One region of the Candidatus Photobacterium acropomis genome, then DNA from elsewhere that is predicted to be linked to it. Evidence: riboswitches for the same ligand, from Rfam matches in the RefSeq annotation. Region 1 holds a riboswitch; each other region holds the start of a gene.
The links. Region 1 has a riboswitch for lysine ahead of lysC (lysine-sensitive aspartokinase 3). Riboswitches for the same ligand answer to the same signal wherever they lie in the genome.

Region 2: linked by a shared signal. The riboswitch ahead of Q7657_RS17465 (Na+/H+ antiporter NhaC family protein) and the one ahead of lysC (lysine-sensitive aspartokinase 3) in region 1 are both predicted to bind lysine.
Region 3: linked by a shared signal. The riboswitch ahead of Q7657_RS13960 (Na+/H+ antiporter NhaC family protein) and the one ahead of lysC (lysine-sensitive aspartokinase 3) in region 1 are both predicted to bind lysine.

The regions. Positions count from the first base shown of each region.
Region 1 is NZ_CP131609.1:767,969-772,195, forward strand. Features, by position in the region: gene metH (methionine synthase) at 1-776, shown strand, start outside; gene lysC (lysine-sensitive aspartokinase 3) at 853-2,232, opposite strand; lysine riboswitch at 2,334-2,518, opposite strand; gene Q7657_RS10315 (pyridoxal-phosphate-dependent aminotransferase family protein) at 2,759-3,877, shown strand; gene Q7657_RS10320 (PglL family O-oligosaccharyltransferase) at 3,931-4,227, opposite strand, start outside.
Region 2 is NZ_CP131609.1:2,291,080-2,295,306, reverse strand. Features, by position in the region: gene Q7657_RS17465 (Na+/H+ antiporter NhaC family protein) at 17-1,597, opposite strand; lysine riboswitch at 1,683-1,857, opposite strand; gene ccoP (cytochrome-c oxidase, cbb3-type subunit III) at 1,994-4,192, opposite strand; gene ccoO (cytochrome-c oxidase, cbb3-type subunit II) at 4,189-4,227, opposite strand, start outside.
Region 3 is NZ_CP131609.1:1,482,726-1,486,952, forward strand. Features, by position in the region: gene Q7657_RS13945 (YcgL domain-containing protein) at 1-60, shown strand, start outside; gene Q7657_RS13950 (lytic murein transglycosylase) at 68-1,039, shown strand; gene Q7657_RS13955 (H-NS family histone-like protein) at 1,270-1,665, opposite strand; lysine riboswitch at 2,027-2,208, shown strand; gene Q7657_RS13960 (Na+/H+ antiporter NhaC family protein) at 2,294-3,892, shown strand; gene Q7657_RS13965 (thymidine kinase) at 4,043-4,227, shown strand, end outside.

The sequences.
Region 1 (4,227 bases):
AACATGAAGAAGTGGGTGAAGAAGCGAAACGTTTATTTGCTGATGCTAATGAGTTGCTTGATCGTGTTGAGAACGAAGGCTTATTAAAAGCGCGTGGTATGTGTGGTTTGTTCCCTGCGGCAAGCGTTGGGGATGATATTGAAGTATACACCGATGAATCACGTACCGAAGTTGCCACCGTGCTGCATAATTTGCGTCAGCAAACAGAGAAACCTAAAGGCTTTAACTACTGTATTTCCGATTATATTGCGCCAAAAGGATCGGGCAAACTCGATTGGATTGGCGCCTTTGCGGTTACAGGTGGTATTGGTGAGCGTGAGTTGGCGGACGAGTATAAAGCCCAAGGTGATGACTATAATGCCATCATGATCCAAGCCGTTGCCGATCGTTTAGCAGAAGCGTTCGCTGAATACCTTCATGAGCGAGTGCGTAAAGAAATTTGGGGTTATGCAGCGGATGAAAACTTATCAAATGAAGATTTGATCCGTGAGAAGTACCAAGGTATTCGACCTGCACCGGGTTACCCTGCTTGCCCTGAGCATACTGAAAAAGGACCGTTGTGGGAGCTGATGAAGGTGGAAGAGAATATTGGTATGTCATTAACTACCAGTTATGCCATGTACCCTGGCGCTTCCGTATCAGGTTGGTATTTCTCTCATCCTGATTCACGTTACTTTGCGGTGGCGCAGATCCAACAAGATCAGCTTGAAAGTTATGCTGATCGTAAAGGCTGGGATTTGATCGAAGCTGAAAAATGGCTTGGGCCAAATCTGTAATTCCTAAATCGATATGAATAAAAAAGGCGCTTAATGCGCCTTTTTGTTTATTTAAGATTTGTGTGCTTGGAATGGGTTATTCCAGTAAAGAGGCGTGTAATGTACGAACGACGTCTTTTGCTTCATCTTCATTGATTAAGAAACATAGGTTGTGTGGGCTTGCGCCGTAACAAATCATACGCAGGTTATGATCTTCTAGTGCGCCAAAAATATCTTTTGCAGAGCCTTTAGTATCACTCATTTGGTTACCAATGAGTGCAACCAGTGATAAACCTTGCTCAACTTCGACACGGCATAATTGGCTTAGCTCTTCAACAGCTTTAAGTGGAAGTGTTGGTGCACCGCCACCCGTATCGGTTTGATCTAGGGTGAGTGACACACTGACCTCTGATGTGGTAATCAAATCAACGGAGATTTTGTGCTCAGCGAGAATACGGAATACTTCGGCTAAGAAGCCATAAGCATGGAACATATTCAGGCTGGTGAGTGTCACCATGGTTTGGTTAGCACGTAGCGCTAATGCTCGAAATAGTGGTGCATCTTCTACCGATTTGCGGATCCATGTACCACCTTGCTCTGGTGCTTTTGATGAGCCGACAAAGACAGGGATCTGCTGGCGAATAGCTGGCACTAAGGTTGATGGATGAAGGATCTTAGCACCAAAATTTGCCATTTCAGAGGCTTCACTAAAGCTGATCTCTTTAATAGGTTGTGCAGCTGGGGTGATACGAGGATCGGTGGTGTACATTCCCGGTACGTCAGTCCAGATCTCAAGGGTGGATGCACTGACGGCTTCTGCAATTAATGCGGCACTATAGTCACTCCCACCACGACCTAAAGTTGTCGTGATCCCTTGGCTATTTGAGCCGATAAAGCCTTGTGAAACGACAATACTATTTTCAAGCAATGGTAATAATTGTGTTTCCGCCAGTTGTTTAATTTGCTCTGGCTGAGGTACTGCTTTTCCAAATTGATCATCGGTACGCATAATTGGACGAATATCGACACGTACTGCTGGCGCGTTTAGCTCAACTAAAATTTGCGTGAAAAGGTAGGTTGAAAGCAGCTCACCGTGGCTCACGATTTGATCGGTTAATTGTGCAGATGTTGCAACAGCGGCTTGTTCAGCAAGTGTTGCTACGTTATCAAGTAGGCTGTAAATCGCATCTTGAATACTTGATGGTTGCTTAAGTTGATCAAGCACATCTTGGTGTGTTTGTGTCAGTTGCTGTAATCGTTGCTGACGTTCATCAGCATTACTGACACCATTAGCGAGTTCAACTAAAAGGTTCGTTACGCCAGAACAGGCGCTGATCAGAACAATTTTTGTTGCCGGATTTGCGGTAACAATGGCCGCACTGCGACTCATTGCGGTGAAGTCTGCAACGCTAGTGCCACCAAATTTGGCAACAGTGATTGATGATGGCGGTGCTGAATTTGCTGTAGAGTAGTCCATTATATTCTCCCTGAATCATAAACAAATTATAAGGTAGGCTATTTGTCTGGGAGTATTCCCGACATCCTGTCAGGAGAGCGTGAGAAGTGAATTAAGTGCACTTACCCAGAAGCTCCCCACCACATTCATTGTTGAGCGTGGTGACAGCTAGAAGGATTCAACCTTCATAGCCGATATAACTTAATCCCCGAATAAGTCATACCTCGGCGTTACTCTCCCTCTCATAATGGCTATAGGGTGGGGCCCTGTCATTATGATACCTAGGTAACGCTCCTCTTCCGTATTGCTGTAACCCTATACAAGCACATAAAAGCTTGAATAAATTATCATCTCATTGAATAAGATTTGTAACCCTTTTGTCAAATGTTATGTGACAAATAATTTACATTTAAAATTAAGCAACTGTGCGTAAGGGATGCGACATCGACTCTTGCGTCAATGAAAAGGCTCTAATACTCTTAAAACGATAGCAACCCGTTCCATACAAAAAATATCTATAGGGACTATGACTTTACGGAGCAAAATAATGACAATTACCAGTTTTATTCCGCCACATAGAACACTGATGGGGCCGGGGCCTTCAGATATTTACCCGCAAGTATTACAAGCACTCAGTCGACCAACGGTAGGCCATTTAGATCCCTTGTTTATCGGCATGATGGATGAGTTAAAACAGCTACTGCAATATGCATTTCAAACCAAAAATCCATTCACTATTGCTGTTTCTGCGCCGGGCAGTGCAGGGATGGAAGCGTGTTTTGTTAATCTCGTTGAGCCTGGCGATAAGGTGTTAGTGTGCCGTAATGGTGTTTTTGGCGAGCGTATGCGTGAAAATGTTGAGCGCTGTGGTGGTATAGCAGTTGTGGTTGATAATGAATGGGGGACGCCAGTATCTCCCGATCTTGTTGAGCAAGCATTACAAGATAATCCTGATATTAAAATTGTCGCTTTTGTTCATGCGGAAACTTCAACTGGCGCATTGAGTGATGCGAAAACACTGGCTGAAATTGCCCGTAAACATGATTGTTTAACCATCGTTGATGCGGTGACATCTCTCGGTGGTGTGCCATTGCTGGTGGATGAATGGCAATTAGATGCGGTCTATTCTGGTAGTCAAAAGTGTTTGTCTTGTACGCCGGGGTTATCGCCGTTAACGTTTTCCCAAAAAGCGATTGATAAAATCCAGCAACGTAAAACCAAAGTGCAAAGCTGGTTTTTAGATCAAAGTTTAGTATTAGGTTATTGGAGTGGTGAAGGCAAGCGTAGCTATCACCATACCGCACCTGTAAATAGTCTATATGCGCTGCATGAAGCGTTAGTACTGCTGCATAATGAAGGCTTAGAAAATGCGTGGCAGCGCCATCGTAATGCCCATGAAGAGCTTAAAGCAGGACTTGAAAAATTAGGAATCCAATTTGTGGTAGCAGAAGCGTCACGATTACCACAACTCAATGCTGTTTATATTCCTGACGGTGTTGATGATGCTGAGGTTCGCAATGAATTGTTGCAACGCTACAACTTAGAAATCGGCGCAGGATTAGGTGCGTTGGCTGGAAAAGCGTGGCGTATCGGTTTGATGGGCTATGGTGCAAGAAGTGAAAATGTTGCGCTGTGCTTAAAAGCGCTAGAAACCACATTGAAATAATCTATTGATGAGTAAATAAAAATGGCTACCGAGTGGGTAGCCATTTTTTATGGTTATTTCGCCGCAGACGTTGTATTTGCTTGGCTGGTTTGCTGCTCAAAATCTAAATCAGGAAATAAGAACAGCGCTTCATCTCTGATTTGTGATGCTTGCTCTTTGTTGCCGAGGGCATCGTAAGCAAGGATCAGGTTTTGATACAGTGCTGGTCGCGGCCACGCTTTGGCTTTTTCGGTTGCCCATTGAATATAGTCTTCAATCAGCGCTGGTTTATCGCTACCAATACCAAGTTGCAGTTGGGTAAGTTGTAAGTCCCAATCAAAACGGTTTTTCCACGACCATGGGTTATTCAC
Region 2 (4,227 bases), 1.5 Mb from region 1:
AATTTAGACGGTTAGCTTATGCTGTTACCGCTTGTTGGTATTTTCTGTGACGACGTAGGTGGATCGTACAACATGCAAGGAACCATAGTGCACTCACACCAATACCAGCGATAGTTGACGACATGATACCCATTGTTAGGTAACCCAATAGCGCACCGAATGCCACAGTAATAGCATAAGGAAGCTGAGTCATTACGTGATCCATGTGATGGCTACCAGCACCTGTTGCAGACAGAATACTTGTACTTGAAATTGGAGAGCTGTGATCGCCAAATACAGAGCCAGCAAGTACCGCAGAAAGCATAGGCATTAGTAGGTGAGCATCACTTGCTACCGCCATATCACCTGCTAGTGGCAACATGATACCGAACGTACCCCAACTTGTACCTGTTGCGAAAGACATCGCACAAGATAGAACGAAGACTAATGCAGGTAGTAGTTCAGTAGGGAAGCCACCTTTGGTTAATGACGCTAGGTACAGACCTGTTTTCATGTCACTTACTACGGTACCGATCGTCCATGCGAACATTAGGATAACGATAGCTGGCATCATTGCTTGAACACCTTGTGGTGCAGCGGTTAGCCATGTTTTTAGTGATAGCTTCAAACGAAGTGCTAATACCATTGAAACGGCAAGGCTACATAGTGAAGCGTTAACCAGCGACGAACCAAGATCGGTATGCTCAAGGGCTTTAATTAGGCTAAATCCTTCACCGCGAGCGGCTAGAACGTCAGCACCGCTGATCACCATAAAGATAACACTTGATACCGTTAGCGTTAGAATTGGCAGAACCATGTCGATCATTGTGCCTTTGCCTGAAGATTCTGTTGTGATCTCTAAGCCTTTTGGATGACCTTTAGATTCGTCCCATAGCTTGCCTTCTTCTGCCCACGCTTCGTGTTGACGCATAGGGCCAATGTTTAGTTGGAAGAAGATAACCACGATAACCATCAGAAGTGTGAATACCGCGTATAGGTTCATTGGGATCATTTGAACGAACAATGAAATCGCACTGATATCAGTAATATGGTTCGTTGCTAAGATACCGCCAAGGATCGCAATAATGTATGCGCCCCAAGATGAAATAGGTGTAATGACACAAACAGGTGCTGCGGTTGAGTCCAGTAGGTAAGCCAGTTTCGCACGTGAAATGTTGAAACGGTCAGTCACAGGACGACAAATAGGACCTACAGACAAGCTGTGGAAGAAGTCATCAATAAAGAAAGCAAAAACCATTAAGCCCGTTAGCATGTTTGCACTACGGCGATCTTTACAACGACGGTAACCCCATTCAGCAAATGCGCGGGTTGCACCTGTTGCTGTCATTAGGCTGATCAAACCGCCTAGTAACAACATGAAGATAATCATATTCACGTTGCCGCTATTTACTGCACCGTCAGACCAAATAAGGCCAACAACTTGGTGAACAATGTATTTCAGCGCAGATAACGGGTTGTAATCATTAAGAAGGATTGCGCCAGCAACAATGCCAAGACCAAGCGATAGCAATACGCGACGGGTAGCAATAGCTAAAATAACAGCTAGTAATGCAGGGACAACTGATAAAATGGAATCAGAATATTGAACTAGATTCATGGATCTCTTAAACACCTATATTAGGTGGAGATCTACCGAAAGGATAGAGAAACAGATTTCTGTAGAAAATATACTTCTGCATATCCCTTAGGGTAGCGCTCCATAGACTACGTAAACTATGGCAGTTCTGCACTTATTTAATGCAGACCCAGCCACTGTTGATGACACAACAATGACTTCGGCGCCGACTCCTTTCCCCAGACTTCTTAGGTGTCACCCTCCATCTGGATACTAATAGGCAGCGCGCCTCTACTCAAAGGATTGAAATTTGATGATACTTATAAATTTTACAGAGGCAATATAAAGCAGTGAAAAATTGCATAAAAATTGTAAAAATTATTACTGTTGATGGAATGTTAAGCAGATAATGAAACTGTACACTGTTTAGATATCCGCTTATTCCGTTAAACTATTTGGCTCGTTAGCTTCTGGTGGTGTCATGCTGTGAATATTTCCAGCGTAACCACCTTCAACTAATGCCTTACGCACATCTGAAACTTCTTGCGGGGTAACGGGCACGGTACGATCACCTAATTTCGCACGCACAAAGCTGATCAGTTTTGCCAAGTTGGCATCACTGATCACCGAGTTAAAGCTACTCATAGGCATGAAATTGGTGTCTTGTTCCATAAAGTTTGGCAATAAACCACGAATGGTAACAGCAATGGTATCGTAAGGATCACTGTGCATAATTATCCCGTTGTTAAGCAGTGTAGGGGCGATACCTTTTCGGCCTTTACCGTCTTTACCATGGCATGCGCCACAGGTTTGAACATATACGCCATACAGTTTGGCTTCGTTTTCAGGATCGTTGCTGCTTAACGGCTTTAGCTCAACGGTTTGGATATCAACATTGGCGGGAACGAGATCGCCAAATCCTGGTGGATTAAGCTGAGGAACCGAGCTATTTAACTCGTTATATTTATCACCGGTGATCAAGTATTCCGCAATGGCAGCGACGTCTTGTTCGGTTAAGAATCGAGTACTGTTTTGTACTACTTCCGCCATACCACCAAATGCGGTTCCTTTATCGGAATGACCCGTTTTTAAAAAGTCTGTTAATGTTTTTACATCCCAACGGTCTTGATATAGCTCTGTTGCAGTAATATCAGGGGCTTTCCAACCATCAATTAAATTACCTTGAAATAGCTCTTTTTCGATCAAAGCTTGCGCTACGTTGCGTGGAGTGTGACATTCCGAACAGTGACCTAATCCCATGGTGAGGTATTTACCACGCTTCCATTGTTCGGTCATATCATCGGGATATTCAAGTGGTGCAGTGTTTAAGAAGGCAATATTCCAACCTAATAGCCCCAAACGAATGTTACTTGGGAACATCATTTTATTTTCTTTATTACGGGTATTTACAAAGTTAAGCGATTGCATATACGCCCATAACGCTTGAGTATCTTCATCGGTGACATATTGATAAGACGAGTAAGGCATTGCAGGGTACAAATAACCGTGTTTCCCTTTACCTTTATGCAGTGCGTCGTAAAACTCTTCATAAGTGTAGTCACCAATACCATAGGTAGGGTGAGCTGAAATATTGGTTGAATAAAGCGTACCAAACGGAGTTAAGAAACCTAAACCACCACCGAAAGGTTCACCACCTTCACCTGTATGACAAGCAATACAATCACCTGCGTAAGCTAGATATTGCCCTTTACTAACCATGTCTTGATTGAGCTCTGCTAACTTATTTTTTTGCTCGTTACCTTGGTGACGAATATAAGCACCAAGCGCTTGAATTTCATCATTAGTGAGTTGGTTTTCAAAAGCGGGCATGACGTTATTTAAGCCATAGGTCACGGTGGCGTTTATGCCTTCAATACTGCCGTCATGAAGCCAAATATTATCGGTAAGGTTAGGTGCGCCTAATGCTTGATTACCTTTCGCATCACTGCCATGACAAGCGGTACAGTTAGCATCAAATATCGCTTTACCAAGCTCAAGATTGACCGCTGGCTCCGCGATAATGCGATTTTTTTCAAGTGAAGCAACATATGAAGAGACATGCTCAATTTCTTCTTCAGTCAGAATATCTTTCCAACCCGCCATAACACCATTACGACCTTGAACAATGGAGTGATGTATCGCTTCGTCACTGCCACCATACAGCCAAACTGTATCGCTTAAGTTAGGGAAATGCAGTTGCCCTTGAGCTTGATTTAAATGACAAGCTGCACAATGGGTTTGAAATAAAGCGCGACCAGCACTGACGATTTCAGGGGATTGACTCAAATCTTCATAACTTGAGTTCTCGTCACCCACTTGAGCTATTTGGGCTTGGAGTGAAGTAGGGGCTGTTGATTCTGCTTCGTTGGTGGATTGCCATTTCATCAACCCTTGCCAATTTCCCATACCGGGATAAAGCACCAAGAACACCGCAGCGATAATAAACGCGGCAAGATAAGACAACAGCAACAGACTGGGAACAGCGGCATCGTTTTCATCAATGCCATCAAAGCTATCAACAGTACGGTTAGCGTTGGCGGAGTGGTTCTTTTTCCAATACACCACAACCACAGCAATCATAAACGCTAAAAAGATCAGCGTTAAGATAATGACCCAACTACTCCAAAAAGCACTCATGGGCATACTCCTTGATCTTGTCCCAAACTTTGCAA
Region 3 (4,227 bases), 710 kb from region 1:
CCGCCAGTGACTAACTTATTGGATCAATATAAAGCCGATAAAGCCGGCAGAGTTAATTAAGGTTATTATGCATAAGCGTTTAATATCGGCCGTTGTGGCCTTAGGATTAGGGATTTCCTCAACAGCTTTTGCTGCTGATGAAGGATTTAACGCATACATAAATAAATTAAAAGCTGAAGCACGTTCAAATGGTATATCTGAACCTATTTTAGATTCCGCTTTTGATGGCATTACTTTTACTCATCGTGCAGTAAAAGCAGACAAAAATCAGCCTGAAAAAAAATTAACTTTAGATCAATATATTCCTCGTGCTGTACCTGATTGGAAAGTAAAACAAGCACGTCGTTTATATCATGAGAATAAAGAAACCTTAGATCGCATTGGTAAAGAATATGGTGTTCAGCCACGCTTTATTGTTGCGTTGTGGGGTGTTGAAAGTAATTTTGGCAAATTACAAGGTAATTACCATGTAGTGGAAGCCTTAACGACATTAGCTTATGAAGGTCGTCGTGAAGAGTTATTCCGCAAACAAGTGATGGCGGCATTACAAATTCTTCAAGATGGTCACATTACTATTGATGAGATGAGAGGTTCTTGGGCTGGCGCAATGGGTCAGTGTCAATTTATGCCAACGTCTTATTTAACCTTCGCGGTTGATGGAAATAATGATGGTAAAGCGGATATTTGGAATACTAAAGCGGATGTATTTGCTTCTGCTGCGAATTACCTGAAGAAATCTGGTTGGAATGATAAATATACTTGGGGGCGCCAAGTACAAATTCCGTCATCATTATCTGACAGTTTAAAAGGCACTGATGCTGAGAAAGGAAAAACGTTAGCACAGTGGCAGGCTTTAGGGGTTCGTACCTTATCGGGCGCTAACTTACCACAAGAAGATATTGAAGCTTGGTTAGTTCAACCTGATGATAACCATGGTCGTGCATATCTTGTTTATGGTAATTACCAAACGCTAATGAAATGGAATCGATCTCACTATTTTGCATTAGCAGTAAGCCATTTAGCCGATAAGATTTACTGAACCGAGCTAAATTAATTGCTATCTAGAGTGTATTAAAAGCCAGGCATTTTTGTCTGGTTTTTTAATATAGATAAGAGTAGTGGTATTAAAGTAATAAATAAGGGAAAGATAACTTATACCTTTAAACTATTTATATTTACTTTTTACGCTGATATACAGGCAAATCTTTGTTTTTAGTAAGTATAAAAAAGCCCAACTTAGTTGGGCTTTTTCGTAATGCTTTTTGCAAATTAGATTTCGAAATCTTCTAAAGATTTACCTTCATCTAGTGCTTTTTTAAGTGCGCTTGGTGTACGGCCTTGGCCAGTCCATGTTTTTTCTTCACCGTTTTCGTCGATGAACTTATATTTAGCAGGACGTGCAGCACGTTTTGCTTTTGGTGCTTTAGAAAGGCTTGCTAATAATTCTTCTGGGTCGATACCATCTGCTAATAGCATTTCACGGTATTGAGCTAGTTTCTCATTACGCTCATTTTCTTTAGCTTGTTCCGCTGCTTCAGCTTCAGCACGTTCTTGAACAACGGTAGTTAATTTCTCAAGTGCTTCTTCTAGTTGCTCTAGAGTATATTCACGAGAAAGAGCACGAAGACTACGAAGGTTTAAAAGTGCTTTCATTGCATCAGACATTTTTATATTTCCTGTTATTTTTAACTAACTGTAAATAATAATAGCAGTGTCGAATCATTTATTACAATAGTAATGTTTTTATTCTTTATGTCAAAACACTTTAATCGTTATTCTCTTTAATAGTTAATTAAAACAACAATCCTATTTATAATTAAAAGAATAGAGTTAAAGAGATAAATTGGTCGTTAAATAGTTACAAAATGAAACAGTTCATGCGCTTTAGTTCATAATATTTCACCGTTATTGCTATAATTGAATAAAATTTATTTATAAAAGCAATGTTATTCATCGTGTGGTGTTAAAACTTTACTGTGATGTTGTTGCAAATAATGAAACATTACGTAGAATATTCGCATCCTTATTGTAAGGTAGAGGCGCATTATCTAATAGTAATTAACAAGAGGGTGAAACCGGTGAGGGTTAATGAAAGGAGCTAATGCCGAAGTAAGCATGACATCAAATCATCTTACTGGGGTTGCATTGAATAAGTGTAACACTGCCATAGTATATACATCATATTAACTATGGAGCGCTACTGTGACGAAGGGAGCTTTAAGAGGCTCTTCATATATGGTGATAGCCATCTCCTCCAGTAGATCTCCCACCTAATTCGGTTGTCGTTGAGATCATGAATTTAGTCGATTATTCCCATTCATTAGTATCTATTATTCCTCCTGTTGTTGCGCTGGTGCTGGCGATACTTTCTCGTCGCGTGTTACTTTCGCTAGGTGCAGGTATTTTATTGGGGGCACTTTATTTAAATGATTTTTCATTTAATCATTCTGCTTCTTATTTAGGAGGAACAATAAAAGGCTTATTCATTTCTGATGGTGGGGTAAACACCTGGAACATGAGTATTGTATTATTCCTCATTATATTAGGGATGATGACAGCACTGTTAACCTTGTCCGGTGGTACTCGTGCGTTTGCAGAATGGGCACAAACAAAAATCAAAAGTAAACGTGGTGCCAAGTTACTGGCTGCCTTTTTAGGTGTGTTTATTTTTGTTGATGATTACTTTAATAGCTTAGCGGTCGGCTCTATTTCACGACCTGTAACCGATCGTTTTTATATCTCACGCTCTAAACTTGCTTATATATTAGATTCAACGGCAGCACCGATGTGTGTATTGATGCCAGCATCAAGCTGGGGTGCTTATATTATTACTTTAATTGGTGGCATTTTAGTTACCCACGGAGTAACTGAGTACACACCGCTAAGTGCGTTCTTAACGTTAGCACCAATGAACTTCTATGCGATCTTTGCTTTAGCGATGGTGTTTGTTGTGTCTTGGTTCCAATGGGATATTGGACCAATGAAAAAGCATGAGATGGCCGCCATGCATGGTCGTGGCTTTGATGAGGGCAGCGATGTTGATGAGCAAGCGAAAGATCTTACCGATGAATTAGAAATAACGGAAAGTGAGAAAGGTAAAGTCGGCGATTTAGTGTGGCCGATTATTATTCTGATTGCCGCTACTTTCTTCTTTATGATCTTCACTGGCTATCAGGCACTTGCAGTAGACGGTAAACCTTTTGCTATTCTTGGCGCATTTGAAAATACCGATGTGGGTAAATCACTGTGTTTAGGTGGCTTATTTGGTCTTGTTGCTGCGATTATTCCGGTGTTTCGCCAGCGTATAGCAATGGTTGAAGTTGTACGAACATTATGGATTGGTGCTAAATCCATGTTTGGAGCGATTTTAATTTTATTATTTGCTTGGGCTATCGGTAGCGTTATTAGCGATATGAACACAGGGCGTTATTTATCGACCTTAGTTCAAGGCAATATTAGCCCAATGTTATTGCCTATGATCCTATTTATCTTATCGGGTGCAATGGCATTCTCGACGGGCACATCATGGGGTACCTTCGGTATTATGTTACCGATTGCGGGTGATTTGGCAGGTGCTACAGATATTGCGTTAATGCTCCCAATGTTAGCAGGCGTATTAGCAGGCTCAGTATTTGGTGATCATTGTTCGCCAATTTCTGATACCACAATTTTGTCGTCAACAGGGGCACGTTGTCACCACATTGATCACGTAGCAACACAGCTACCATATGCGATGTCTGTAGCTTTTGTCTCTATGATTGGCTATTTGGTATTGGGGATGACAGATTCATTACCTGTTGCGTTTATTGCTGCGATCACTACCTTCATTATGGTATGTGTGTTCTTTGCATGGTTGTCCCGTCGCACCTATCAACCAACAGTGAAAAGCTGATTTTTATACGATGTAGTGAAAGCCCATACAAAGTTATGGGCTTTTTTGTAACTAATGTGTAGTTGTTAAGTCTATCACTTTTCATTGTGGGTGAATTTCTGTAGCATCGGCGCAGTTTTTTTAAACCAATCGTATTACTAGGGAACTCTCATGGCCCAAATGTATTTCTATTACTCTGCAATGAATGCAGGGAAATCGACCACATTATTGCAATCTTCGTTTAATTACCGTGAAAGAGGCATGACGCCACTTATTTTCACCGCTGCTATCGATAACCGTTATGGCGTAGGTAAAGTCACATCTCGTATTGGTTTAGAAGAAGAAGCTGAGTTATT